DNA from 4 places in the Neptunomonas sp. ABH4_499 genome. Region 3 is predicted to be linked to each of the others. Evidence: predicted binding sites of a transcription regulator. Region 3 holds the regulator's gene; each other region holds the start of a gene.
What was found. Region 3 encodes sigma-54, which starts transcription at its own class of promoters, with help from an activator protein. Its sites were predicted from a motif close to TGGCACNNNNNTTGCTNT; they were not measured.
Positions count from the first base shown of each region.

Region 1: glnK (P-II family nitrogen regulator) is a predicted target of sigma-54. The motif match lies at 1,454-1,471, and genes of this name have one in related genera.
Region 2: glnT (type III glutamate--ammonia ligase) is a predicted target of sigma-54. The motif match lies at 2,011-2,028, and genes of this name have one in related genera.
Region 4: ACXAF9_RS16300 (CmpA/NrtA family ABC transporter substrate-binding protein) is a predicted target of sigma-54. The motif match lies at 5,110-5,127, and genes of this name have one in related genera.

Region 1 is NZ_JBSWXK010000007.1:73,096-80,491, forward strand. It holds gene ACXAF9_RS08985 (ammonium transporter) at 1-985, opposite strand, end outside; gene glnK (P-II family nitrogen regulator) at 1,036-1,374, opposite strand; gene ACXAF9_RS08995 (accessory factor UbiK family protein) at 1,693-1,971, shown strand; gene ACXAF9_RS09000 (diguanylate cyclase domain-containing protein) at 2,036-3,589, shown strand; gene ACXAF9_RS09005 (YifB family Mg chelatase-like AAA ATPase) at 3,679-5,199, shown strand; gene ACXAF9_RS09010 (putative bifunctional diguanylate cyclase/phosphodiesterase) at 5,162-6,778, opposite strand; gene rep (DNA helicase Rep) at 7,023-7,396, shown strand, end outside.
Region 2 is NZ_JBSWXK010000005.1:83,049-90,444, forward strand. It holds gene ACXAF9_RS06635 (alpha/beta family hydrolase) at 1-170, shown strand, start outside; gene tusA (sulfurtransferase TusA) at 239-481, shown strand; gene ACXAF9_RS06645 (ProQ/FINO family protein) at 539-1,180, shown strand; gene ACXAF9_RS06650 (helix-turn-helix domain-containing protein) at 1,247-1,894, opposite strand; gene glnT (type III glutamate--ammonia ligase) at 2,193-3,527, shown strand; gene ACXAF9_RS06660 (class II glutamine amidotransferase) at 3,560-4,459, shown strand; gene ACXAF9_RS06665 (protein glxC) at 4,475-5,158, shown strand; gene ACXAF9_RS06670 (FMN-binding glutamate synthase family protein) at 5,175-6,506, shown strand; gene amt (ammonium transporter) at 6,761-7,396, shown strand, end outside.
Region 3 is NZ_JBSWXK010000006.1:110,736-118,131, forward strand. It holds gene ptsN (PTS IIA-like nitrogen regulatory protein PtsN) at 1-241, opposite strand, end outside; gene hpf (ribosome hibernation promoting factor) at 261-551, opposite strand; gene ACXAF9_RS08025 (RNA polymerase factor sigma-54) at 593-2,143, opposite strand; gene lptB (LPS export ABC transporter ATP-binding protein) at 2,181-2,909, opposite strand; gene lptA (lipopolysaccharide transport periplasmic protein LptA) at 2,915-3,415, opposite strand; gene lptC (LPS export ABC transporter periplasmic protein LptC) at 3,402-3,977, opposite strand; gene ACXAF9_RS08045 (KdsC family phosphatase) at 3,974-4,519, opposite strand; gene ACXAF9_RS08050 (KpsF/GutQ family sugar-phosphate isomerase) at 4,519-5,493, opposite strand; gene ACXAF9_RS08055 (calcium/sodium antiporter) at 5,607-6,551, opposite strand; gene ACXAF9_RS08060 (ABC transporter ATP-binding protein) at 6,728-7,396, shown strand, end outside.
Region 4 is NZ_JBSWXK010000020.1:46,008-53,403, forward strand. It holds gene ACXAF9_RS16280 (NAD(P)/FAD-dependent oxidoreductase) at 1-694, opposite strand, end outside; gene ACXAF9_RS16285 (serine/threonine protein kinase) at 959-1,579, opposite strand; gene ACXAF9_RS16290 (ABC transporter ATP-binding protein) at 1,615-2,496, opposite strand; gene ACXAF9_RS16295 (ABC transporter permease) at 2,518-3,537, opposite strand; gene ACXAF9_RS16300 (CmpA/NrtA family ABC transporter substrate-binding protein) at 3,596-4,948, opposite strand; gene gltX (glutamate--tRNA ligase) at 5,405-6,901, shown strand; gene ACXAF9_RS16310 (hypothetical protein) at 7,393-7,396, shown strand, end outside.

The DNA of each region.
Region 1 (7,396 bases), on a different contig from region 3:
CAATGCGCATTTTGTCCAGAGTCAGGATGCTGAAGACAACCAGAACGCCACCGATCGCACCGAAGATGGTCGCTTGCAGCGCTGTTGGCGTTGAAGGTTCAGCGGTGATTGCTACAAGACCTGCCAGTGCGCCGTTCAGGGCCATGGTCAGATCCGCTTTACCGAACAGTAGGCGAGCGACGATCAGGGCTGCAACTGCACCGCCTGCCGCTGCTGCATTTGTGTTCATGAACACAACCGCTACCGCATTAGAGTTTTCAACATCAGAGGTCGCCAGAACCGAACCACCGTTGAAGCCGAACCAGCCCAACCACAGGATGAACGTACCCAGTGTTGCCAGTGGCAGGTTTGAACCAGGGATCGCGTTGATAGAACCGTCTTTACCGTACTTGCCTTTACGTGGGCCAAGTACCAAGACACCTGCGATTGCAGCGGCAGCACCTGCCATGTGTACGATGCCGGAACCTGCGAAGTCAGAGAAGCCCAGATCGCCCAGTGTGTACATACCAAAGACCGCGTTGTCGCCCCAAGTCCATGAACCTTCCATTGGGTAGATGAAACCTGTCATTACCACAGCGAAAGCCAGGAATGCCCACAGCTTCATACGCTCTGCAACGGCGCCTGAGACGATCGACATAGCGGTCGCAACGAAGACAACTTGGAAGAAGAAATCAGCAGATGGCGCGTACGTCGCTGGCTCATCACCGCTGAAACCGTCACCTGTGATACCAGATAGGAAGTAGTCGCCGCCGTACATGATGGCGTAACCGCAGACCATGTACATGATGCACGCGATGGCGTACAGCGCGATGTTCTTAGTCAGAATTTCAGTGGTGTTTTTAGCACGTACAAGACCGGCTTCCAGCATGGCAAAGCCTGCTGCCATCCACATAACTAACGCACCGCATACTAAGAAGTAGAAAGTATCCAGTGCATACTTCAGCTGGGTTACATCACCCGCTGTGGTGTTTAAGAGTTCTTCCATCTCGTCCGCCCTCCGTCAGGCTCGATATCTATTCTTAAAATAATCGTTCTTTACAGTGCGTCGTTGCCGGTCTCGCCGGTACGGATTCGCACAACTTGTTCCAGAGGCATTACAAAGATCTTGCCGTCACCGATTTTTCCGGTTTGAGCGGCTTGGCTGATGGCATCAACCACTTGATCTGCAATGTCGTCTGCAACGGCTGCGTCGATGCGCACTTTTGGTAGGAAGTCCACAACGTACTCAGCGCCGCGGTACAGTTCAGTGTGACCTTTCTGACGACCGAAGCCTTTTACCTCAGTTACAGTGATACCTTGAACACCGATCTCTGAAAGCGCTTCACGCACATCATCCAATTTGAATGGCTTGATAATTGCCGAAATGAGTTTCATGGGGCTTCTCCCTTCTATAAACTGTTTTCAAACATCACCGTCCGTTTCTGTCCGGTGACTCGAAACGGTTGAACACTTCATTGCAAACGGCGTACCTAAAATGGAAAAAGCTTATTTTTCATATATTTATAAAGGTGTCGCTATTTGGGTGCATGTTTTTGGGTCGTTTTTCGGGGCTTTACAGTGCTCAATTGTGGGACGTGCACTGAAATTGGGCGTCGTTTTGGTGCGACATGAGTTATGCGTTAAAAACGGGCGTGATCGCCGCAAAACGGGTTGGCTAGGCGCTTCATTTAGTTAAAGAAAACAGAGGTACACATGAGCGATAAAATCTTTGAAGGCATTTCGGCACAGATTAATAATGTCATGAACACGTTCAATAATGGTGCAGACTTGCCTGGCCAAGCTCAGTTTCGTGCGGCGTTGCAATCCGTGCTTGGCAAAATGGATTTAGTCACACGTGAAGAGTTTGATGCGCAAGCCGCTGTCTTGGCTCGCACACGCGAAAAAGTTGAAGCTTTGGAAAAAGTGGTTCAGTCTCTGGTAGAGCAGGCCGATCAATCAAAAGAACACGAAGAAGAATCCCCAAAGGCATAAGGTACTCCCTGCCACCGATCGGTTAAGAGCAGGCGGTGCCTCTCGACGGAGAACCGGTAGTTTTATGGCACAGTACTTTGCTTGGCTCACACGCAGCGGACAGTACGTTCGTGTATCCCAAGAATACGCGGATCTGCTGAATCGATCCGTTGATCAGATAGAAGGCACCTATTTTGGTGCCTTGCACCCACATCAAGACGATGCCTTTCAAGCGGCAGTAGCCCGATTAGCCAAAGAGCCTTCATTACAGTGGATGCTAAAAGGCAGCTCGGATTGGCCATGTCACTTACTGGCGGTGCCGGATTCGGATCTGTGTCTGCTGACCTTAGATGACCTGCCATCCGTGCCTGATCTCTTGATGGCCGACTCGGACGAAGACCCGGTACCGCGGTTAAAATCGGTATTGAACCGGCGCCTTGCTAAAGCTAAATCCAAGCAGGAACACCTTGCTTTGATAAAGATTTCGTTGGATCGCTTTGATTGGCTCAGTGAAACCCTAGGTGAGCAGGCGGCTGAAGCCCTTGTGGCTGATGTTGGCGAGCGACTGACCTCAGCTTTGCGTCGTCACGATACCCTCTTTCGTATACGCGAAGATCGCTTCTTGATTTTGGTGGAGTCCATTGACCAAGAGGAAGAGGTGCTTAAGATCGCGCATCGCCTAAATGATCTCCTCAGTTTTGGGGTTCGAGTGGATCGCCGCGAGGTGCATCTAAACATCGCGATGGGGGTTGCACTTGCACCCAGCCAGGCGAACGATGCCGCTGAGTTGATCGGTGCTGCCAGTCAAGCATTGAAAGCCGCTCAGCGAAACACCTCGGATCGTGTGCGTTTATACGACCCTACCCGACAGCGAAAAGCCTTGAATCTAGAAGCACTCACCCATATTGTTGCGCCAGATTATAACGACTTAAGCCTCTCCTTCAGACCCATCTATGGGGTGACAAGCCACCGTATAGAGGCGGCGCATTTAGTCCCGGTATTTAAAGGTGTGGCCTGTGAAGCTGGTGATGAGCACACTCTGATCCATTTTTTTGATCACGAAGGCGGGTGGCAAATGTATCTGGGCTGGTTATTAAATGCACTAGAGCTGCCGCTTTCTAAGCTCAGTGAACAAAAATCGTTTCAAGGCTTGGTGATCCGCATTGATCCTCAAGTGCTGGAGCTGCCAGGGTTTATTGATTTTCTCTCTGACACTTGTCGTATCAAAGATGAGTACAAGCCTTACCTCATGTGGGAGGTGGATGCGATTGAAACCCGCGATCACGAAGGGGCGCTGTTTGATCTTGAAGCGCTTGGCTATCGCGTGGTTGTCAGTGGATTGGGCGAGTACAGCCCACCGCTACAGCAGTTAAAAGAGTTGGAGCCACATTGGTTAAAACTGGATCAGGCATGGGTGCAATCCGCATCGGCGGATTCTCAAAAGCGTCGAACGCTTGAGCAGCTGGCCGATATGGCGGCGGACTTAGAGATCCCTATGGTCGCGGATGGCGTTCGTACCGGCGGGATTCGTCTGCAACTATCGCAGCAGGGCGTAAAATACATGCAAGGCGATTATTTTGGAGGTCTGCTGAGCTTAGAGATGCTCAACGAGCAATTGATTCTTGAGAGCATTATCTAAACTTCAATGAGTTATCTGGTGTTCAGCCAAGCGGTTGTACACTAGCACTCCTCTTCAAATTCCATCAGATACCAAGGAAGGTTCTCTGAATGCTATCGGTGATCAATACCCGTGCTCAATTGGGCGTGGCAGCCCCATCTGTAACCGTCGAAATCCATCTGTCAGCGGGTTTACCTGCGCTTAACCTTGTCGGCCTTCCTGAGGCGGCGGTTCGCGAAAGCCGCGAGCGTGTCAGAAGCGCTATTTTAAATGCGGGCTATGAGTTTCCTCAGCGTCGAATCACCATCAATCTAGCTCCTGCAGATTTGCCCAAAGAGGGTGGGCGCTACGATTTAGCGATTGCTGTGGGTATCTTGGTGGCTTCGGGTCAACTGCCCGATGAGAACTTAAACAAGGTGGAATTGCTGGGTGAGTTGGCGCTTTCGGGGGAGCTTCGACCGATTACCGGTGTGCTGCCGGCGGCTTTGGCGTGCAAAAAATCCGGCCGAGCGCTGCTGATCCCTTCTGGTAACCGAGAAGAAGCAGGTCTCGTTCAAGGTTTGAAAGTCCGACTGGCTGGGCACCTACTTGATGTCTGTGCCGCGTTAAAAGGTGAGCAAAAGCTCGAAGCGATTGAAGCAGAGCCTTTGGAAGCCATCCCTGAGATGCTGGAGAAGGACTTAGCCGATGTGAAAGGCCAAGTGCAGGCCAAGCGCGCACTGGAGATTGCCGCTGCAGGCGGCCATAACCTGCTGATGAGCGGGGTGCCTGGTAGTGGTAAAAGTATGCTGGCTGCAAGATTACCTGGGTTGCTGCCGCCGCTTAATGATGAAGAACGTTTAGAAACAGCAGCGATCTATTCCGTTGCCGGATTAGCGGTTCAATCCATTTGCAAAGGGGTAAGGCCCTTTCGCGCGCCGCACCATACCGCATCGGCCGCCGCTTTGGTGGGTGGCGGAAGCCATCCTCGGCCTGGGGAGATCTCACTTGCCCATCAAGGCGTATTGTTTTTGGATGAGATGCCCGAGTTTTCACGCAAGGTGCTAGAGGTCATGCGTGAGCCGCTGGAAACGGGGCAAATACTGATCTCCCGAGCCTCTCGGCAGACGGATTACCCCGCACGATTCCAATTGATTGGTGCGATGAACCCATGCCCATGTGGCTACGCAGGTGACCCTTCTGGTAAATGCCGTTGCACACCCGATCAGATTCGGCGTTATCAAGACAAGCTGTCTGGCCCTTTGTTGGATCGGATCGATCTGTTTATACACGTGGCGGCGTTACCGGCTGAAACTTTGCTCAAACTGGATAACCACACGCCCGAGAGCAGTAAGACGGTCGCAGAGCGCGTCTCTAGGGCGCTTGTGAAACAGTATGAGCGTCAAGGGTGTCGAAACAGTGCGCTGGATGCAAAGCACTTGGATGATATTTGCGATATCGACGATCAAACACGGGGCTTGTTGGCCGGTGCGGCCAGTCGGTTTGGTTTATCGGCGCGTGCGTGTCACCGTGTGCTGAAAGTCGCGCGAACACTTGCCGATTTGAATGATCATCAGCGCGTGGAATCTCAAGATGTGATGGAAGCCCTTGGGTTTAGAGAAGGGCTGACACGGGCGAGTCAAGTAAACTGATAATGCGCGGCAAGCTCACCGGGGGGCTGTAGTAGAAGCCTTGGGCTTGATCGCAACCGTTTTCGATTAAGAAATCCCGTTGCTCTTGGGTTTCGACCCCTTCGGCAATCACCGCCATATTGAGGTTGTGCGCTAGGTGGATGACCGCTTTTACAATTTCACAAGCATCACTGTTACCCGGAAGGTCTGTAATGAAGGATCGGTCAATTTTAAGGGTGTTAACGGGGAGTTTTTTCAGCAGTGAAAACGAGGAGTAGCCGGTCCCAAAGTCGTCCAACGAGAACGCAATCCCTGTTTGACTCAGCGCATCGATGCTGTGTTTAACGTGCTCGTCGTTGCTGAACAGTGAGGATTCGGTCAGTTCGAACTCGATTTGCGCGGTATCGATCTGATCCCGAGTGAGAATACGCTGAATCGTTTTCGCTAAATAGTCGTTTTGAAATTGGCGAAACGAGAGGTTTACCCCCACTTTGCCAAGGCTCAACCCTTCAGCGTTCAGGGTATGAATGTCCCGGCCAACTTGCTGAAGCGCCCAGAATCCCATCGGGACGATTAAACCTGTGCGTTCTGAAAGAGGAATAAAATCATCCGGCATGATGAGGCCATGCTCTGGATGATTCCAGCGCATCAGAGCTTCAACACCGACGATGTCGCCCGTTTTTAGGCAAATTCGTGGTTGGTAGTGCAGCGCAAGCTGATCAAACTTCAATGCAGACCAGAGGTCGGATTCCTGAAGGTTATCCAGAATAGGGTTAGGACGAAGCGTAGGCGCATAAACAGAGTAGGTGCAACCGTGTTGGCCTTTGGCTTTTTGTCGTGCTTGATTAACTTGGTTTAATAGCTCGTCGGGGTTGCGGGTAAAGTGCGGAGCGACCGCAACGCCGATACTGGTGCTTAAGATATGGTCCTCGCCGTTCACATGAAACGGCGTATTGAGCGATCGCGTCATCCCTGTGATCAACTTGTGCAACTCCGTTTTCATTGACTCGGAGTTTGGCTGCACAACGATGATGGCAAATTCGTCGGCGTTGAGTCGATAAACAGGGTGATCCAACACATTCATCATGATTCGATGGCAGGTAAGGCGAATCACCTGATCCCCAAGGGTTGAACCTAATCGCTGATTGAAATGGCGAAAGTGATCGACATCCACGCTGACTAGGGCTAAAACGCCGCCACGGCGCTGGATATCGCCCAGCTTTTCATTGAGATCTCGCTGAAATGCAATGCGATTAAAGCAGCGGGTCAGAGGGTCGGCGTCGCGCAAGAACTGAATTTCTTGGTTCTTGTGCTGCATCTGAAGCAACATACGAAGGCAGCGAATAAACCCTTCTTGGTTGGCGCCTTCAAGCGAGAAAAAGTCAGAAAACCCTGCTTCTAACAGCGGCAAGCCTTGAAGTAATGCGATTTGATGCCACAGTAAGATGGTTGGGTAGGGTTGATCCAAAAAGACACGATAGGCATCGGTGTCAGGCATCAATGCGTGCTCTGGTGAGTCTAAAATCGCAAACAGATCGATGGATTCATCGCTCAGCTTGGTTAAAGCGTCGGTCTCGGAGTCGGCAAATTGAATCGACAAGTGAGGATGCTTGGCGTAAGCGCTTAACAAATATCGTGACTCGGCTGAAGCACAGTACACCAGTAGTTTTATCGGATACGATAAAGAGTAACGCATGAAAAAAAGAGGCCTTGTTTAACTGTCGGTTAGGACGCCGAAATGCCAAATCGTATATACTTGTCGGACTGCCAATCTAACCACTCTACTCACGAACAGTGGTGTCGTCAAACTTGTGTTTTAACTGCGTTTTTTCTGGTTTTAGTGAATGAGTCAACTTAATCCCCGTCAAAAAGAGGCGGTACAGTACATCAGCGGTCCTTTATTGGTCTTAGCGGGCGCAGGCTCGGGTAAAACCAGTGTGATCACGCGAAAGATCGCCTATCTGGTCAACACCTGTGGGATTGAAGCACGCCATATTGCGGCGGTGACCTTTACCAATAAAGCCGCGCGCGAGATGAAAGAGCGTGTCACCTCGCTGCTGAACGGTAAATCACAAGGGCTTACGGTCTCGACCTTCCATAACTTAGGGATGAACATCATCCGTCGTGAGCACAAAAAGCTGGGCTACAAGCCCGGTTTTTCAATCTTCGATGATCTCGATAGCAAAGCCGTCATCAAAGATTTGCTGATGCACCACGA
Region 2 (7,396 bases), on a different contig from region 3:
AACAGATTAAGGTCAGTGGCTTAACGTTAGGGGAGGTTGTACACCTTGAGTGGTTTGAAGCAGCCAATCATGATCTTAAACCGCCAAAGCGTTCTGGTTTTACTCAGGAGGCTTACTTAAGTCGTATTTGTGCCGATATTCTTGATCATATTCAAAAGGATGCCGGATAATTTCGGTCGGATTGATAGCATCGTTGCGTCTAATTTGAGACAATGCTGCACGATTTTTGAGGAGACGTATGACAGATCTACACGCCGACCGAACTTTGGATGCTACCGGCTTATATTGTCCAGAACCTGTGATGATGTTGCACAACAGTGTCCGTGAGATAGAATCGGGTCAGATTTTGCTTGTGATCGCTACGGATCCTTCAACAGAACGAGATATTCCTAAGTTTTGTACCTTTTTAGGTCATGAGCTGGTCGCAACCGGCCATGAAAACGACATATTTCGATATTATATTCGCAAAGGCGAAGATTAAGATGGGTCACTGAGCCCACTTTAATGGAGCATTGATTTACTAAGGACACCCGCATCAGTGATCAACGATGATACCTTGGCGGTTACCGAAACCGTTTTGCAAAGTACCCAAGCGTTAATCGATGAGTGTGAGGCAAGGCTCACACGCTTGGAGAATCACCTGCAGACTCCCAGTGAATCTAAAGCACCATCGGCTAAGGCCGAAACAAAGAATTTGAACGTTAACACCAATGATCGCGCGATCGAGAGAAAAGTTGTGAACGACGAAGCAACCCGTACAAACAAAACAAAAACGAAAAACCGAGCTGCCAACCAAGCAGCACTCAAACTGCTGATGGATACGTATCCTCAAACGTTTAATAAGGATGAGGTTAAGCCTCTAAAAATCGGTATTCAGGATGATCTGTTGGCGGATGAAAAAGTCGCTAAAAACAAGATCAAGCGCGCACTGGCTTCTTACGTTCGCTCGCCTAACTACTTCCGCGCCATGGTTGAAGGTGCCGATCGTGTCGATCTGGCTGGCGAGGCGGCGGGTAAAGTCACGGCTGAAGAAGCCGAACACGCCAAGCAGCAGCTCAAAGCGTTCCATCAACGCCGTAAAGAGCAGCAAAAAGAGCAAGAAAAGCAGCGTAAAGTTCAAGAGCGCGAAGAGCGTATCAGCAACAAGCTGGAACAGCTTGTGTCTATGAACAAGCGCTAAGCGAAATTCAGATGTTAAGAAGGGGCTAATAAGCCCCTTTTTGTCGTGGTGCGTTTTGGGTCACTGTTAACCGTCGTTCTCGTGGATGATAAAGGACAGTAATTTAATCGGCACCTCGATCAACTTCTCTGGTCCGTGCGATACCGCAGGGTCAAACGACAGCGAATCCCCAGGCTCCATATCGTAGAGTGAGTTTCCATGGCGGTAGACAATCTTGCCCTCAAGTAGATGAATAAACTCATGTCCTGGGTGAGTAAAGGTAGGGAAGACCTCGCTGGCATCATCCATCGTAATCAAAAAGGGTTCAAACACCTGATTGTCACTTTGGCTTAATAGCTGATAGGTGTGGCCTTTTTCGGTTCCACGGCGTACGACCTCCATCCCTTTACCGGCTTTGGTCAGTTGGGCTTTACTGTTGGGCTGATCGTAGCTTGAAAACAGCTGCGATATGGGCAAACCAATCGCGTCGCACAAACGGCTTAACGTATCCAAGCTGGTGGACACTTGTGCATTCTCAATCTTACTGACCATACCCTGACTGATGTTGGCGATCCGAGCGACATCGGCAATTTTCAAATCTTGCTCAATCCGCTTTTTTCTGACTTGCAGGGCGATGTGATTCTCCAGCTTTAGTTTAGGCGAATCACTGCGCGTATGACTGATCGTGCCCTCATTTAGGGCTTGGGCGTGTCGTGATGGTGCGTTTTTAGGCATTCGTTTTCAAACCTGTTTGCGCTTTCTTCTTCTGATTCAAACTAGCCGATCTTTTAACCCCTTGTAAATCAATAAATTATCTTTTTGGGAAAGTTTATTTCCTAACTGTAATTTGTTGGCAAGGGTCTTGCTTTCCTTGAAGTAATAAAAAATTCTTAACAAGAAAATAAAGGTCGGATCGTTATTTCGGTTCTTTATCTGATATCCAGTGTACTCGGTATCGGCCCGAAGCTGAAATGACATGTGTAACGTTTTGATTACCAACGACCTAATCGCCCAAGGTCACGAGGAGGAAGGTATGAAACCCGAAAGTGTCGAGCGCTTTATCGAAGAGAACGGCATCAAATATGTGCTGGCCCAGTTTGTAGACATCCATGGTGTGGCTAAAACCAAGTCAGTGCCGATCAAAAACTTGGTTGATGTTGTAGAGAAGGGCGCAGGGTTTGCGGGATTTGCGGTCAGTGGTTTAGCGATGGCACCTCATGGGCCTGACTTTATGGCGCGTGGTGATCTATCAACGCTCAGCATCGTCCCTTGGCAACCAGGTTACGCACGTGTCGCGTGTGATGGCTATGTGAATGATGAGCCTCATCCGTACTGCTCGCGTGTGGTGCTCAAAAAGCAATTGTCGCGATTGAAAGAGCGCGGTTGGACGCTGAACACCGGTTTAGAGCCTGAGTTTTATCTCTTTAAGAAAGATGAGCTGGGTAAGCTTCAAACGGTGGACAACACTGACACCCTAGCTAAGCCTTGTTACGACTATAAAGGCTTATCGCGCTCTCGTGAGTTTTTAGAGCGCTTAGTGGATGCGCTTCAAGCAGTCGATTTCGATGTGTATCAGATCGACCATGAGGATGCCAATGGCCAGTTTGAGATTAACTACACCTTCGGCGAAGCGTTGGAATCGGCCGACCGTTTCACCTTTGTCCGTATGGCCGCAGGTGAAATCGCCAATGACATGGGGATCATCTGCTCCTTTATGCCAAAGCCTGCACCGGATAAAACCGGTAACGGTATGCACTTTCATTTATCGATTTGCGATCAAGCCGGTAAAAACCTGTTTAACGATGACAGCGACCGAAATGGCATGGGCTTATCGAAAATGGCGTACCACTTTACGGCTGGCATCTTAGCGCATGCAAAAGCGATCTGTGCATTTGCTGCCCCAACGGTTAACTCTTACAAACGCTTAGTCGTGGGTGGTAATAGCTCTGGGGCAACCTGGGCGCCAGCGTATGAGTGCTATGGCGATAACAACCGCTCGGCACTGGTGCGCGTACCTTATGGTCGCTTGGAGTTCCGTCTGCCGGACTCTGGCTGTAACCCTTACCTTGTACATGCGGCTTTGATCGCCGCGGGCTTGGATGGGATTGATCGAGAGCTCGACCCAGGTGAGCCGATGAACATCAACCTGTATGACCTCTCGCTTGAAGAGATCATCGCCAAAAACATCTCCATCTTACCGCAAAACTTAGGCGACGCGTTAGATGCGCTTGAGAAGGATCAGACCTTTGTTGAGCTGATGGGCAAGGAGATTGTATCCGAATTTTTAACCGTCAAACGTGCTGAATGGACTGAGTACTCGCGTCAGGTTTCCGATTGGGAAGTCGCCAAATACGCCGAGTTTTTCTAAGCACCAAACGTTAATTGCTAGAGGCTTCTACTATGTGTGGAATTGTAGGACTGTACCTAAAAAACGATAAATACGAACAACAACTAGGGCAGCTATTTGAACCGATGCTGATCGCCATGACGGACCGCGGTCCGGACAGTGCAGGGTTTGCCATTTACGGTGATGAGGTATCAGAGGGCTGGGTAAAACTCACATTACGTCACCCAGATGAGACGTTTAATTGGGCTGAGCTAACCGATAAATGCGCGACGGCTTTAGGGGCTGAAGCTCAGTTTATGAACAACGCCAATGTGGCGGTGTTGAAGATTCAAGCCCAAGAGGAAGCGGTCAGAACCTGGCTCGAAACCCGCTACCCAGAGGTGCTAGTACTGAGTGCCGGCGCTTCCATCGAAATCTTAAAAGAGGTCGGCTTACCGGAGAACATCGCCAGCAAGTTTAATCTGAGTGCGATGAAAGGCAGTCACATCATCGGGCACACCCGCATGGCCACAGAGTCGGCCGTTACTATGGCAGGTAGCCATCCATTCTCGACCGGTTCCGATCTTTGCTTGGTGCACAACGGCTCGTTATCGAACCACAACCGTCTTCGCATCAACTTGCAGCGCGAAGGTATTCACTTTGAAACGGAGAACGATTCTGAGGTGGCAGCCGGTTACTTAACGTGGCGCTTGCAACAAGGCGATACCTTAAAAGAAGCGCTGGAAAGCGCCCTGAAAGACTTGGATGGGTTCTTCACCTTTACCATTGGTACGAAAGACGGTTTTGCCGTGATGCGCGACCCCATTGCCTGTAAGCCAGCCGTGTTGGCGGAAACGGAAGATTACGTTGCGATGGCATCGGAGTATCAAGCTTTGGCCGAATTACCAGACATCGAGAACGCTAAGGTCTGGGAGCCAGAGCCTGCCACTTTCTACATTTGGGAACGCGCATAGGATTGGATACGCATTATGAAAACATTTGATTTAACAACCCAAACTGTCCGTGAGTTAAACCAAGCGCTGCACGCACAAGCCGCAACTTTAAGTGAAAAAGAGTGGGTGGTTACCCAGCCCAAAGGCACGCATAACATCGCTGTGGGTTTGGACGCTGATGTCATGGTCGATATCCAAGGGCACGCTGGTTATTTCTGTGCGGGAATGAACAAAACTGCACACGTGACTGTGCACGGCAATGTCGGCCAAGGTGTGGCCGAAAACATGATGTCCGGTGTAGTCCGTGTGAAAGGCGATGCGTCTCAGGCGGCCGGTGCAACGGCACAAGGCGGCTTGTTGGTGATCGAGGGCAATGCCGGCGCACGCTGCGGTATCTCGATGAAAGGCGTTGATATCGTCGTTAAAGGCGATGTAGGACACATGAGCTGCTTTATGGGGCAATCAGGTACCTTAGTGGTGTGCGGCGATGCAGGCGAAGCACTTGGTGATTCCTTATACGAGGTGCACATCTATGTAAAAGGCACCGTGAAATCACTGGGGGCGGATTGCATCAAGAAAGAGATGCGCCAAGAGCACATCGAAGAGCTTACTGCACTGCTGCAACAAGCCGACGTGGATGAAGACCCTGCAGCCTTTAGCCGATACGGCTCGGCTCGTGAGCTTTACACCTTCAAAGTCGATAACGCATCTGCCTATTAAGTGAGAGGTACGCATCATGAGTAACGAATCCAATAACGACAACATCAGCTTGCGTGAATCAGCGACCTTTGACCGTGCCACCATGGCCGAGATTCGCCGCGCGGCCAATACCGGCATCTACGATATTCGTGGCTTTGGCGCCAAACGCAAACTGCCGCATTTTGATGATCTGCTGTTCTTAGGGGCGAGCATGTCTCGATACCCGCTTGAGGGTTACCGAGAAACCTGTAACACCTCGGTCACACTGGGCGATCGTTTTGCGAAAAAACCGATTGTGCTGGATATCCCTGTCACGATTGCCGGTATGAGTTTTGGTGCACTGTCGGCCAATGCCAAAGAAGCCCTAGGGCGAGGTGCCTCCATTGCAGGTACATCGACCACCACCGGTGATGGCGGTATGACCCCTGAAGAGCGTGGCCAGTCGAAAAAACTGGTGTATCAATACCTGCCTTCACGCTACGGCATGAACCCCGATGATTTGCGCAAAGCTGATGCCATTGAAGTGGTACTTGGGCAAGGTGCAAAACCCGGCGGTGGCGGTATGTTGTTAGGGCAAAAGATCACCGATCGTGTCGCTAAAATGCGTAATCTTCCAAAAGGGATCGATCAGCGCTCGGCCTGTCGCCACCCAGATTGGACTGGCCCTGATGACTTGGCCATCAAAATCCAAGAACTTCGCGAAATTACGGATTGGCAAGTGCCTATCTACATCAAAGTTGGTGCAACCCGTACTTACTACGATGTGAAGTTGGCGGTAAAAGCCGGTGCCGATGTGATTGTCGTCGACGGTATGCAAGGCGGTACAGCCGCCACGCAAGATGTGTTCATCGAACATGTGGGTATCCCAACCTTGGCGGCCATTCCGCAAGCGGTTCAAGCACTGCAAGAGATGGGCATGCACCGTAAAGTGCAGCTGATTGTATCGGGTGGTATCCGAAATGGAGCCGACGTGGCCAAGTGCATGGCGTTAGGTGCGGATGCGGTAGCCATTGGTACAGCCGCCTTGGTTGCACTTGGGTGTAACGATCCTAAGTGGGATGAAGATTACAAAAAGATCGGTACTGCAGCGGGCTTCTACGATGACTATCAAGAGGGTAAAGACCCTGCGGGTATCTCCACTCAAGACCCAGAACTTATGAAGCGTCTTGATCCGGTTGCGGCCGGTAACCGTCTTGCGAACTACCTGCGCGTACTGACGCTCGAAGCTCAAACGCTGGCGCGTGCGTGTGGCAAAAATGATCTTCGCAACCTAGAACCCGAGGATTTGGTGGCGCTTACCGTTGAGTCCGCGGCGATGGCACGTGTGCCATTGGCCGGGACCAACTGGGTACCGGGTCAGTCGTTTTAAGCCGAGTTCGACCCTCCGTTTTAGCCACGCTTATGCGTGGCTTTTTTTGGGCGCTTAACGCGTGAATGAGTCGTTTTGGTGCTTGTTTTTATGTAGAAAAATTCAGATATGAAAGTGCAGTTCATCACTGAAATTAAAAGGTTTAAATTTATTTAAAACAATGAATTACGAATACTTGGTATGAGAATTGTTTAACTCTTTTTAAGGATTAAATCTTAACCTTGATGTTTAACTTTGCTTGGAGATCTTAGCTTATGAGTAATGGGGTTTTGGAGCTCAGCTATGCGCTGGATACCTTCTATTTTTTGATGTGTACCGCGTTGGTCATGTGGATGGCCGCTGGCTTTGCGATGTTGGAAGCGGGTTTGGTGCGGGGTAAAAACACCGTCGAAATCCTCAACAAAAATGCGCTGCTTTATGGCATCGCGTGCTTTGTGTATTTAGTGGTCGGTTACAACGTGATGTATCCGGCTAATCCGGTCAGTGCTTACATCCCCGGTATCGATTTTTTGCTGGGTGATGACCACAGTGTCGATGCGGTGCTGGCGGGTGGTGGTGATGCGCCTTATTACTCATCTATGGCCGACTTTATCTTCCAAGCGGTGTTTGCCGCTGCGACCATGTCGATTGTGTCTGGGGCGGTTGCCGAGCGGATGCGCCTGTGGCCATTTTTGGTCTTTGCGATTGTGATGGTCTCGGTTATTTATCCGGTTGAAGGCTACTGGAAGTGGGGCGGTGGTTTCCTAGACCAACTGGGCTTCCAAGATTTCGCTGGCTCCGTTGTGGTGCATATGGCTGGGGCGTCTGCAGCGTTAGCGGCCGTGATCATGGTTGGCCCACGAAAAGGACGCTATGGCAGCAAGGGTGAAGTCCGTGCCATCCCTGGGGCG
Region 3 (7,396 bases):
AAGCCCCCATAGCGGTATCGATTCCGGCAAGACGGCAGTGGGGAATGGCAACGCCCTCCCCAATACCGGTACTGCCCAATCTCTCTCGTCCGATGAGTCCAGTGAATACAGCATCCTGATCAACCTCTTCACCGGCTGATTCTGCAATCAACTTGCTGGCGGTTTCTAATACGCGCTTTTTGCTAATGCCTTCTACGGCGTGAAGCGTTCTTGAAGGTGAAAGCAATGAGAGTATGGGCATAAGTGATGTAACGCCTTACTTATTTGTGGCTCTTGAGTTTTTCTTTGTGCTTAATGATTTGGCGGTCCAGTTTGTCGGTTACCGCATCAATCGCTGCATACATATCTGTGTGTTCGCTCGTTGCAAAGACTTCGCCGCCTGCGATGTGCATGCCAGCTTCTGCTATTTGACGTTGCTTATCAACACTCAGGGTCACTTGGACATTGGTGATGTTATCAAAATGCCTTTCCAGTTTATCAAACTTGGTGTGGACATATTCGGTCAGTGCATCTGTCAGTTCTAAGTGGTGACCTGTGATATTGATCTGCATACATGTCTCCTTAGACGATTGTTCGTCGTAGTGAGTCGTTATTAAACCAGACGCTTTCTTTCGTTAGAAGGGGCGATGCCCATCGCTTCGCGATATTTGGCAATCGTTCTTCGAGCGACCTGGATTCCCTCTGCATCAAGTAATTGAGCAATTTTACTGTCACTTAAAGGTTTAGCAGGATTTTCGGCCGCTATCAGTTTTTTTATCACGGCGCGAATGGCGGTTGACGATGCAGCACCACCATCATTGGTGCTGACATGGCTTGAGAAGAAGTACTTCAACTCAAAGATACCCCTTGGGGTATGCATGTATTTTTGGGTGGTCACACGCGATATCGTGGACTCGTGCATTTCGACTGCTTCGGCAATGTCATGCAACACCATTGGCTTCATGGCCTCCTCGCCGTACTCCAGAAAATCCGACTGCCTTTCAACAATCTGACTCGCAACTTTGAGTAGGGTTTCATTTCGGCTCATTAAACTCTTGATAAACCAACGTGCTTCTTGCAAGTGATTCTTCAAGTAGGTGTTATCAGCACTGGAGTCAGCTCGGCGGATGAGGTCGGCATACTGAGTGTTGATTCGAAGGCTAGGCGATGCATCGGAATTGAGTCGGGCTATCCACACGCCTTTGACTTTTTCAACGAATACATCGGGGATAACGTACTCCGCCTGGCTGGAAGAGATCATCGCGCCAGGTTGCGGGTTCAGCGATTGAATCAAAAGAATCATCGCTTGTAACTGTGGCTCTTTGACGCGCAGCTTACGCATCAGCTGTTTGTAATCGCGACTACCCAGCAAATGGATGTGATTCAGGCACAGCTGGAGCGTCTGCTCAAACAGCGGCGGTTTTTCTGGTAACTGCTTAAGCTGGATGGCTAAACACTCACCCAAGTCTCGGGCACCGACACCGGGTGGATCAAACTGCTGAATGCGGTGCAATACCGCTTCGATCTCTTCAATTTCGGTGTCTTGGAACTGCTCGGGTTCTTGCCGTTTGAAATCCTCAAGGAGCTCTTCGGTTGTGGTGCGAAGGTAGCCCTCAGGGTCGATCGCATCGATGATCGCCTCAGCAACCATTCGGTCTTCTAAGCTCATACGGGTTAGGTTGAGCTGCCAATGAAGATGATCTTGCAGGGTTTCTTCGGCCGTGTCGTTGGACTCCATAAAGTCATCGTCGTCACGGTGGGTGGTACTGCCTGAGCTGCTGGACGCGGTCTGGAAGGTGTCGTCCCAACTGGAGTCGGTTGAGAGCTCCGCTGGAATATCATCGTTCCATTGATCATCGACAGAGGCCGTATCAGCCATCTCGGCTGAGTCATTGCGCTCTTGTTGAGTCTCGCTGGCTTGAGCGGTGTAGTCTTCTTGTGAGTAATCGTCGGACTCAGCGCGCTCGTTATTGTCGTTGCCGGCCGAGTTGGAGTCTAACTCATCTCCCTCTTCATTGGTCTCCAGCATCGGGTTGCTTTCAAGCGCCGACTGAATCTCTTGCTGAAGGTCCAATGTTGATAACTGCAATAAGCGAATCGCCTGTTGCAGTTGTGGGGTCATGGTCAGGTGCTGACCCATTTTGAGTTGTAATGACTGCTTCATAAACTCCGCATCTACTCCAATAACACAGGTCGGTCAATTACAGCCGGAAGGACTCGCCAAGATAGGCGGCTTTCACTTGCTCATTGGCTAAAATATCAGCCGGTGCGCCTTCGGCTAGAATGACACCTTCACTGACGATATACGCTTTTTCACAAATGTCTAACGTTTCACGTACGTTATGGTCAGTGATTAACACCCCAATACCTCGTGATTGTAGGTGCTTTACGGTCTCTTTAATATCGTTGACCGAGATCGGATCGACGCCAGCAAAGGGCTCATCCAATAGAATGAATTTAGGTTCGGACGCGAGTGCCCTTGCGATCTCAACACGACGGCGTTCGCCGCCGGATAGGCTCATGCCTAGGCTGTCGCGGATGTGCGTAATGTGGAACTCTTGTAACAGGTTTTCAAGAGTGGCTTTACGATCACTTGGGGACAGATCTTTTCTAAGCTCAAGAATCGACATCAGGTTGTCTTCGACACTCAGCTTTCGAAAGATCGACGCCTCTTGCGGCAGATACCCAATACCTTGACGAGCACGATCGTGCATGGCGAAGGCCGTAATGTCTTGATCATTGATGAAGATCTGGCCTTTGTCGGCTTTAACCAAGCCAACAATCATGTAAAAACAGGTGGTTTTACCGGCGCCGTTTGGGCCCAGTAAACCGACGATCTCGCCGGCTTTGACCGTCATTGATACGTCACGTACCACGTGGCGTTTTTTGTACGACTTCGCCAAATGGGTGGCTTTTAACTCAAGTGACATAATGCTCAGTTGCCGTTCGGTTGAATAATCATCTGAACACGCTGACCTGAGTCTTTGCCGCCGTAAGCGTTCACACGTGCTTTGTCCATCTGGTATACGATTCGCTCGCCGCTGAACTGGTTTTTCTCCTGCTCAACTTTTGCGTTTCCAGATAGAGTGATGGTTTGTTTTTTCACTAGGTATTCAAGTGAATTACCATAGGCATCTGTAATGGCCTGATTGGCCGCTGCCTGCTGGCTGAATTTGGCCGGAGAGCCTGTAGCCACAATACGATCAACGGCGCGGTCTTTTTGGTAAAGACTGACTTTAGCGGCGCGGATCTTCATAGTGCCTTGAGTAATAGACACATTACCCGTGTAAGTCGTCACACCGGCTTTCTCGTCAATTTGCGCCGAATCAGCCGAAATGTGAATCGGTTGCTTACGGTCTTCTGGAAGCGCATTAACCATACTGGATGCGGTTAAAAGTGCGGCGCTCAACCAAACTTTCCAATTAAGGGTCGACATAAAAAGTCCCTTCAACGTCAGTGCTCAGCTCTGAAGTGTGTGAGTTCAGATCGACAGAGATGCCTTTCGCGCTGACCGTCCAATCAGAATTGATAATCCGAACCGTCGAGTCGGAAGTGACCATCGACGTTTCCGGTGTGTAAATTAGCCGATCCGTCTCGATGCGAGAGGGGGAGTCGGAGTTGGGATTATGCGTGAGCACTACCTCTTCATCAAGCGTCAACTGCGTCTGCCCGTCAAAGAGTGTGCCAACTTTGCTTTTTAATGTGTATGTTTGCAGCTGATCTGTGACACCTTGAACGGATGGGCGTCTCAGCAGCGAGCGCTTATCGCTTGGGAAATGCTCCCATTTTTCCACGTTGAGTTCGGTGCTCAGGGTGCCCGATTCGTTAAAGCGCTTCACGTTAGCGTTCGACAAATAGTAATCGGCTCCCGCATCAAGCGGTGAGTCTTGGCTTGTTGGCTCGTTGTTTTGTTCCGGATTGATGATCCAATAAGCAAACAACGGAACCAATAGCACGACGGCTGTGGCCAGTCGAACACCGCTACGACTCAGGATCATGCACGAAAGTCCTGATACACGGATTCTAGAGCGCCTTTGGCCTCTAAAATGACTTCACAAAACTCGCGAGCCGCGCCGTAGCCGCCGGTGCGTTGTGTGATCCAATCCGCATCAGAGCGCACAACTGGATGGCCGTTAGGCACAGATGCACCGAAGGCAACGGCGTTGATTGCGGATAAATCCGGTAAGTCATCACCGATGTACGCTGTGGTCTCTAACGAGTGTTCAGTATTCGAAAGTAACTCGTTTAAGGCCGTTAGTTTATCGTCACGGCCTTGGAAGAGGTGATCCACGCCGAGTGCTTTGGCCCGTTGAATCACCTGCGGTGATTGGCGGCCTGTGATGATGGCAATCTCAACGCCCGCTTTTTGCAGCAGCTTAAAGCCAAGACCATCCAATGTGTTGAACATCTTGACCTCTTGGCCGTCGGGTAAGAAGTACAGGCTGCCGTCGGTTAGGATGCCGTCGACATCAAACACGGCCAGGGTGATGTTTTTAGCGCGTTTGCGAAGCTCACCTGATTCGATAAAGTGAAATTTCATTAGATGACCCCCGCTTTTAGCATGTCGTGCATGTTAAGAGCACCGACCGGTTTTTGATCGTTATCGCAGATGATCAACGCATTGATCTTTTTATCCTGCATAACTTTAAGTGCTTCTGCTGCTAGCATCTCTTCGGATACGGTGGTTGATTGGCGTGTCATGACCTGCTCGATGGCGGTGCTTGCCAAATCTAAGTTCTGATCCAACGTACGACGAAGGTCACCGTCGGTGAAAATGCCTGCCAGCTGACCTTCTTGGTTGACCACGGTGGTCATCCCCAAGCGTTTGTTGGTCACTTCTAGAAGGGCCTCTTTAATCGACGTACCCAGCGCAACGACAGGTACTTCTTGCTCGGCGTGCATGATGTTTTTGACTTTCAGCAGCAGTTTGCGACCTAAGCTTCCACCCGGGTGCGAGAACGCGAAATCTTCAGCGCTGAAACCTTTGGCTTCCAAAAGAGCAATCGCCAACGCATCACCTAACACCAGTTGTGCTGTGGTGCTGGAGGTCGGTGCTAAGTTCAGAGGGCAGGCTTCTTTTTCAACGCCGATGTGCAAGTTAGCATCAGCCTCTTGCGATAAGGTCGAGTTTTGGTTGCCTGTGATGCTGATCAAGGGGGCGCCCATACGCTTGATCAAAGGCAGGATCGTTACAATCTCGGACGTTTCGCCTGAGTTTGATAGCGCGATAATGACATCATCTTTTGTGAACATCCCCATATCGCCGTGGCTCGCTTCACCTGGGTGTACAAAAAAGGCCGGTGTGCCGGTGCTGGCCAAGGTGGCTGCGATTTTACGGCCGATGTGACCTGATTTACCCATGCCGGTTACAACGATGCGGCCTTTACAGCCCATCATCAACTCGCAGGCTTGATCGAAGGATTGATCTAAATGGGAGATCAGCTCAAGAATGGCCTCCGCTTCCAGTTGGATGGTACGAATGCCGGATTCACGAAAAGATTTAGTCTGATCCATAGAGCTCTCTGAAACTGTGACTGGGGCTATGCCCGTTTAAAAACGATGCGGGGATCATAGCATGATCCCCGTGTGACCTCGAAACAGCGTGTTCGTTTCGAAGGTGTGTGCCGTTAGGCCGCGCTTAAGTACAGGATGTATAAGTAGCCCGCGTAACCCGCGAACAAGGCGCCGCCTTCAATGCGAGATATGCGAGGTGGCTTTTGAATTAAGCAGAAGGCCAGCAAGGCAAGGGTGGCGATCAACATCGCTACGTAGTCGCGACTAAAGGCTTCTGGGTCGATGGTGATCGTTTGAACAAAGCCAGGGATGGCCATCACCGCGCCCAAGTTGAAAATGTTGGAACCCACGATGTTACCAAGGGCAATGTCGTGGTGGTTTTTCAAGGCACTTGCTACGGTTGCTGCAAGTTCTGGCAGACTGGTGCCTATGGCAACGATGGTTAGGCCGATGACCAGCTCAGATACGCCCAGTTGTGTGGCCACTTCAACCGCACCCCAAACAAGAAGACGGGAGCTTGCGACCAATACCGCAAGGCCAACAATCAACCAAAAAATGGCTTTGCCGGTGCTGAAGTTTGGGATCTCCTCATCATCGCTGACAGCGTCGCCATCGCCTGGGAATTTGGCAAACATATAAAGACAGACGAGTAGGCCTGCCAGCAGTAAAATACCGTCCAGCATGCTGAGCTGGCGGTCGTACAGCGTTGCGCCGGCCAACAAGGTGATACCGATCAAAAGAGGGATCTCTTTTTTCAGAACACCGGACTTGACCGGAAGCGGAGCAATGATGGCGGTGATACCCAGCACCAAGGCAATGTTTGCGATGTTAGAGCCAACCGCGTTACCTACAGCCAAGTCACCTGAATCAGTGATGGAGGCCATGAAGGAGACCAGCATTTCCGGTGCCGATGTGCCAAACGAGACGATCGTTAAGCCGATCAACAGTGGCGACATACCAAAGTTCTTTGCGGACGCTGCTGCGCCTTCAACGAAGCGGTCGGCGCTCCACACCAAAAGAACGAGTCCACCTAGGATGGCTAATATTGGATACAGCATATAATGCGCTTGCCCCGAAATAATTAAAGGATGCGGCGTATTAAAACAGAACCATTTTGCGAAGCAAGTGCCTAACATACATTCACGTTTGAATGTGCAGGTGGTATATTTGCCCGTTGTTTCTTGCCGTTCAGATTCAGTTCGGATTTTCTTAAGGCAGAGGATAAGCCCGATACATGTCAATTGATTCAGCGGATGTGTGCACCATTCGCATCAGTGATTTACATTTCTACCGAGGTCAGCGCGCTATCTTTGATGGTGTCAGCATGGAGATCCCAAAGGGCAAGATTACCGCCATCATGGGGCCATCCGGTACCGGTAAAACCACGTTACTTAAACTGATCGGCGGACAGCTTAGCCCTCATAAGGGCACGATTACCGTAAACGATCAAAATGTTCATGCCCTAAGCCGCGACGATCTGTTCTTACTGCGTGAGCGCATGGGGATGTTGTTTCAAAGTGGCGCGCTGTTCACCGACATGAGCGTGTTTGAAAACGTGGCCTTTCCCATTCGGGTGCATACCGATTTGCCGGATGACATGGTTCAGGATGTAGTCATGCTGAAGCTGAATGCCGTTGGGCTTCGTGGTGCACATGATTTGATGCCAAGCGAGTTGTCGGGCGGTATGGCCCGTCGTGTAGCGTTAGCGCGAGCCATTGCGCTGGACCCCGATATCGTCATGTATGACGAGCCATTCGCAGGGCAAGACCCGATTGCCATGGGCGTCTTGGTGAACCTGATCTCTAAAATCAACAAAGCGCTTGGACACACAAGTGTGATTGTTTCGCATGATATTCAGGAAACCTTGAGCATCGCGGATCACATCGTGATTTTATCGGGCGGA
Region 4 (7,396 bases), on a different contig from region 3:
TTTCGCCGCTGCCCAACAAGGCACCGCTGACGCACCCATCCCCTAAAAAGGCATCTACTTGATTGTCCAAGCGGGTGTCGATCCCTTTTTCCAAAAGCGTTTCGCGCAGCATCTCGCCGGATTCAGCATCCAGCTGACGGTTCAGCAAATAGGGCGCGCGGTTCACAACTGTGGTGTGCACACCTTTGATGGCTAAGCCATAAGCCGCTTCCAAGCCCAGTAACCCACCGCCAATCACGACGGCGTTTTTTGCGCTTTGGGCCGCGGTTAGGATCGCATCCACATCCTCGATGGTTCTAAAGAGATAGATGTTCTTTAAGTGATCCCCAGGGGTCGGTACCCGAAACGGTAAAGAGCCTGTCGCAAACACCAGCTCGTCATAAGAAAGCTCGGTGCCTTGTTGGCTGACCAAGGTTTTCTGCTCGCAGTCGATGCCGGTGATGCGCTCGTTTTTGTACAGCGTGATGCCGTGCTCTTGATACCAATCCAATGAATTAAGGATGATCTGGTCGGCTGTCACATCCCCCGCCAACAGCGGGGAGAGCATGATTCGGTTGTAGTTGGGGTGGGGCTCTTCACCAAACACCGAAATCTTGTATTTAGAACGATCCAGCTGCATTAGTTCATCCAGCAATCGGCCGCCGGCCATGCCGGTGCCTATGATCACAAGATGCTTCTGAGTGGATGGGTTCATGTTTGCTTTGCCCTATAAACGCAAAAAGGCGTTCTCATCTGGCTTATGAAAGCCATCAGAAGAACGCCTTTGTTCAAATTCGATTTATGTGGTGGCGGTATCGCCAACCTATGGTTTATTAGATAGCGATTAACGTGCCAATGTTGATAAGTTTATATAAAACAGTGGTTTATGAGTTTTATGAGCTAATTCTGTGTGGTTTTTTGTGCACTAAAACAGGGATTTTTAATGGATTTGTCTGTTTATGGTGCACGATAGCCAAATTCACGACAGCCAATACACGAGTTGCGCAAGATTGAGCCCCAAAAGCACTAGGCTGATCAGCTTCCAGCTTTTGATCGGGTCTTTCTCGATCCAAGGCTTAGAGGCTGTGGCGGCCTCCAAGCTGCGATTCGGGTGGTGCAGGTCAAACTCAAATTCAGAGAGTGCGCCATAACGATGAATCGGGTTGGGCTGCAGGGCCTTGGCCAGAGCACCTTCAACCCACATCGGGATCTCTCGCACATGGTGATGGCTTGGGGTGTAGATCAGCTCTCGGTAGTGTTTCAGTACCGGCGCATTGGGTGCGCGCTCCGGGTAGGGCAGGTGGCCTGTTAGCATCTCGTACACCATGACGGCTAACGAGAACAGATCCGAACGGGTCGAGCCGCTTTGCCCCATCAGGTATTCAGGTGCAATGTAGTTGACGCTCCCCTGTGGGATTGATTTATCCAGCGGGGAGTTCATCTCCTGAGTACCCGCCACTAAAACGGTACCAAAATCGAGAATTTTAATGACGCCGTCTTGGGTCAACATGATGTTTTCGGGTTTTAAATCCTGGTGCACCATCTCTTTTCGTTGAAACGCCCGAAGCCCCGCCACAATTTGCTTAAGTAAAGGGCGCACTTAGTGCTGAATCCGAACAAAGTAGTGGTTATATCCTACGCAGCTTCGGCCTTGTCGCCGTTTTCTGCCGGTTTTTCTACCTCGGTCGCTTCAGTACTTTGCACAGTCTGTGCCACTTTCTCTTCTTCGGACTCCGGTTTGCGCTGCTTCTCGTACAGGAAGCTCAGTACCGCATGACGGTAGTGGTTGTACTCCACGTCATCGGCAAGCTCGATGCGGTTTCTTGGGCGCTCCAGATTCACATCCAGTATCTCGCCCACGGTGGCCGCTGGCCCGTTGGTCATCATCACAATGCGGTCGGACAGCAGTACCGCCTCATCCACATCGTGGGTGATCATGATCACGGTGTTGTTCAACTCGTTCTGGATCTCCATTAACGAGTCCTGCAAGTGCGCGCGGGTTAGGGCATCGAGTGCACCGAAGGGCTCATCCATCAGTAACACCGTAGGCTCCATCGCGAGAGCTCGGGCGATACCCACACGCTGCTTCATGCCGCCCGAGATCTCATCCGGGCGCTTATCGAGCGCATGGCTCATGTGCACCAGATTTAAGTTGTGCAAAATCCACTCGCGCATCTCGGCTTTGCTTTTTTTGCCTTTAAACACCTGCTTAACCGCAAGCTCGACGTTTTGGTACACCGTAAGCCAAGGCAGTAGGGAGTGGTTTTGGAACACCACGGCACGCTCAGGCCCGGGTTCGTTGACCTCTTTGCCATCCAGTACCACACCGCCGCGAGTGGCTTGGTATAAGCCCGCCACAATGTTAAGGACGGTCGATTTACCACAGCCAGAGTGGCCGATTAGGGAGATAAACTCTCCTCTTTTGATTTTTAAGTTCACACCTTGCAGGGCCAAGAACGGGCCTTTTGGCGTTGGAAACTCGATTGAAACGTCTGTCAGGTCTAAATGTGTACACATGATCGTTCTCCAGTTCTTGGGTTAGCGCAGGGCAGCGGATTTGTCCCAAGAGACTTTGCGTTGGATGATCAGCATCAGGCGATCCAGCAAGAAGCCGATAAAACCGATGGCAAGCACTGCCACCATGATGCGGCCAAGGGATTGAGAGCTGCCGTTTTGGAATTCATCCCAAACAAACTTCCCAAGACCTGGGTTTTGCGCCAGCATTTCAGCGGCAATCAATACCATCCAGGCGATACCCAGCGACAAGCGAAGACCTGTAAAAATGGATGGGATCGCGGATGGGATCACAATTTTAGTTACGTGCGTCATCCAGTTAAGGCGCAGCACCTTACTGACGTTTTGCAGATCCTTACTGATGGACGAAACGCCCACCGCCGTGTTGATCAGCGTTGGCCAGATCGAACACAGGGAAACCGTAATCAGCGAGGTAATAAAGGATTTAGCAAACATTGGGTCGTCAGTGACGTACACCGCCGAAACCACCATCGTCACCAAAGGCAACCACGCCAGTGGCGATACGGGTTTAAACAGTTGGATCAAAGGGTTGATCGCGCTGTACAGCGTTGAGTTTAGGCCGATCATAATCCCAACGGGGATGGCAACCAGCGAGGCCAAAATAAAGCCCGCCATAACCGTACCTAAGCTGGTAAAAATCTGATCAATAAAGGTGGGTGCACCCGTGTAAGGGCGAATCTTCACCACCGCATCGGGGTTTTTAGCCAATTTTTTAGCGTTACGCGCTTCCTGGCGGTCGTAAAAGGCTTGTTCTTTATCACGCTCGGCACTGTGCTCATCCATAAGGTTGTTGGCTTGCTCCCAAACGGCGGCAGGCCCAGGGAAAGCACCCAGCGATGTGTTGATGTTTTTAGCACCGATGTGCCAGACAAACAGAAACACCAACAAGCCTATCATCGGAATCCCTATGGATCGGATGATCAGCATGATCTGCTCGCCTGGGTTTTCGCCTTTGGCGATTTTGATGAACGGCGCTAACCAGCTCATGTTCATCAACCCGTTACGTAAAGAAAGTGCGTTCATAGCTCGGCTCCTGCGTGGCCCCAGAGTCTGGGGCCTTTGTTATCGGTCTTATTCGGGGTTAGATCTGGTCGTCACCCTTTAGGCCGATCTTAAATTTCGACAGGTAATCGTTAGGCTTTTTACCGTCGTACGTAATGCCATCGATGAAGTCGGTTTGCGGATCGCGGTAGCCATCTTCGGTTGCAAAGTCTGGGAATTCCGACGCATCCATCACGCCTTCTTCGATCAGAGCTTTAGCCGCTTGCGCGTAGATATCTGGGCGGTAAACCTTTTTCGCGGTTTCCATGTACCAATCGTCGGTCTTAGGCTCGGCGATTTGGCCCCAACGGCGCATCTGAGTCAGATACCAGATCGCATCTGAGTAGAACGGGTAAGTCGCGTTGTAACGGAAGAACACGTTAAAGTCAGGAACGGAGCGCTTATCGCCTTTCTCGTACTCGAATGTACCGGTCATGGAGTTAGCGATGACATCGTAATCCGCACCGACGTAATTCGGCTGCGATAGGATTTTGACCGCTTCTGGACGGTTCGCGTTGTTGTTCTCATCCAGCCATTTCGCTGCACGGATCATCGCTTTCACGACACGTAGGTGGGTGTTTGGATATTGATCGGCCCATCCTTTAGAAACACCAAAGACTTTCTCTGGGTTATCACGCCAGATTTCGTAATCCGTGATCACAGGTACACCAATGCCTTTGAAGACCGCTTGTTGGTTCCAAGGCTCGCCCACGCAGTAACCGTAAATGGTGCCCGCTTCCAACGTGGCTGGCATCTGTGGTGGTGGGGTAACCGAGAGCAGGGCATCGGCATCAATGGTGCCGGAGGTATCGCCTTTAGCCGGTGCGTAGAAACCAGGGTGGATGCCGCCTGCGGCTAACCAGTAGCGCAGCTCGTAGTTGTGCGTCGATACCGGGAAGACCATGCCCATGTTGAAGGGTTTACCTTCGGACTTGTACTTTTCGACCACAGGTTTCAGCGCATCGGCTTTGATCGGGTGGACGGGCTTGCCATCTTCACCCACAGGGATGTTTGGCTTCATCTGCGCCCAGATGTCGTTAGAAACGGTGATGGCGTTACCGTTTAAGTCCATGCTGAATGCGGTAATGATATGGGCTTGGGTACCGAAACCGATGGTTGCGCCAAGCGGCTGACCGGCCAGCATGTGAGCGCCATCAAGTTGACCATCAATGACACGGTCCAGCAGCACTTTCCAGTTGGCTTGCGCTTCGAGCGTTACGTACAGGCCTTCATCTTCGAAAAAGCCTTTCTCGTAAGCAATCGCAAGAGGTGCCATATCGGTCAGTTTGATAAACCCGAATTTCAGGTCTTCTTTTTCTGGCTCGCCAATCTCGGCATTCGCTGGGCTAAAGGTCAGTAAAGTACTAACGGCGGCAGCACCGAACGTCATCATGGATTTGCGCAGCAAGCTACGACGGCCGATCACCTTTTGCAGAATGTTGTTGGACATGCTTGGTTCTCCATCTTAAAAAAAGAAAAGGCGCCCCGACCGGTCCTAAAACCAGTCTGCGGGCGCCTTTGCCTGACAAAACAAATTGTAATTTTGAAATCTGTATTGCAGGTGGCGTGCCAACAATACACGGTGTTTTTTTACTGGCTTGTTTTTAAAGGGTTTATTGGCTTTCTTTGGTCAGGAAGCTAAAAGGGCTTGTACTTTTATGGCACGCTTTTGTTGTGCAAACTTAGGGCAGGGTGCTCAAAAAGTGCACACAATTGCACCGCATTAGGCGTGTAAAACGGTGCGCAACGCTCTTTTACCTAAGTGTTGTGTGTGCTCTGCATAGAAGCGCACCCCAAGCACGGGTATACTAACTGCCTTTATACTTCAGAGGTTTTTGGTAGGAATATCATGACGATTCGTACTCGCGTAGCACCTTCCCCAACAGGTGATCCACACGTCGGCACCGCTTACATTGCATTGTTTAACTTAGCGTTCGCACGTCAACACGGCGGGGAGTTTATCCTTCGCATCGAAGACACCGACCAAACTCGCAGTACAGCCGAATCTGAACAAAAGATTTTAGACTCGCTTCGCTGGTTAGGTCTGGAATGGGACGAAGGCCCAGATGTGGGCGGCCCACACGGCCCTTACCGCCAGAGCGAGCGTAAAGATATGTACGCACAATACGCGTACGACCTGGTTGAAAAAGGCCATGCCTTTATTTGTTACCGCACCAGCGAAGAGCTGGACGAGCTTCGCGAAGCGCGTCGTGCCGCCGGTGGCCATACCGCATTAAAACAAAGCGATTTGGCACTGCCAGCGGATGAGGTTGAAAAACGTAAAGCCGCCGGTGCACCGTTTGTGATCCGAATGGCTGTACCCGAAGACGATGGCGTATGCGTGGTGGATGACCTGCTGCGTGGCCCAATCGAGCTTGAATGGGGCATGGTGGATGCGCAAATCCTGCTGAAATCCGATGGCATGCCAACCTACCACCTAGCCAACGTGGTGGATGACCACCTGATGAAGATCACCCACGTGATCCGTGGCGAGGAGTGGATTAACTCAGCACCTAAGCACAAGCTGCTGTATCAATACTTCGGTTGGGAAATGCCTACACTGTGCCACATGCCACTGCTGCGTAACCCAGATAAGTCCAAGCTGTCGAAGCGTAAAAACCCAACCAGCATTCTGTACTACCAACGCATGGGCTACATGGCCGAAGCACTGCTTAACTACTTAGGCCGTATGGGCTGGTCGATGCCGGATGAGCGCGAGAAGTTTAGCCGTGACGAAATGTTCGCGAACTTCGACATCACCCGTGTATCACTGGGTGGCCCCGTGTTCGACCAAGAGAAGCTCAGCTGGCTAAACGGCACTTGGTTACGCGAAAACCTAACCCACGCCGAATTTGCAGAGCGCTTCCAAAACTGGGCACTGAACCCAGAGTTTTTGATGCAGATCGTCCCACTGGTACAGCAACGTGTCGAGAAGTTCTCGGATGTCGCGCCGTTAGCGGCCTTCTTCCTGTCCGGCATGTTGGACCTGAAAGAAGCCGACTTTGAGCACAAATCGGTAACGCTGGATGACACGAAGAAGATCCTGCAATTTAGCGTCTGGATGCTGGATACCGAAAATAACTGGGCGAAAGACCACTTGTTTGCCCAAGTGAAGCAATTGTCCGAGTTAATGGGTTATAAACTACGTGATTTCCTATTCCCGCTGTTTATCGCGATTGCGGGCACTAACCAAACCGTATCGGTGATGGATTCCATGTCGATCATCGGCCCAGACATGACCCGCGCACGCCTGCGCCATGCGCTTGGCATCGTAGGTGGCCCATCTAAGAAAGAAGCCAAACGTTGGGAAAAAGAGTTTAAAGAGCTAGCCGCTCAATTAAGCTGATCTCAGACTTTGCAGAAAAAGCCCGGTTCGCCGGGCTTTTTTGTGTCTCGACTTTAGTACGACATGGGTCAAAAACGGGTGTTTTATGGATGGACAGACGGTGGTAATTGTATAGACTCAAGTAAGTGTAAGTCCGTATCAGGGCGGCGTAGATAGTGTGGATAACATTGGTAAGAATTCTGGATAAATATACAGTGTATTTTCAGATTTTGCTTAAACAGGCACGTTTTGCCATTAAGCTAGGCGCGGTTTCTGCGCTGGACAAGTATGGAAATCTTTGTAAAATCAACAAGATAAAGATATTCACAGGGAAGATATCGTGCCACTTATGGAAGAATATCGCGCATGCGCGTTTTTCTACCGTGCAGTTTTTCATGAATCCCTGATTAGTAAATTAAAACAAAGTGTTATCGCAATTTCTGACTTTTGGGTAAGGAATGATATTGCGCATGCACATGAAGAAGCTGTTATGTGTCGTTCAGAGTCTAGCTATGG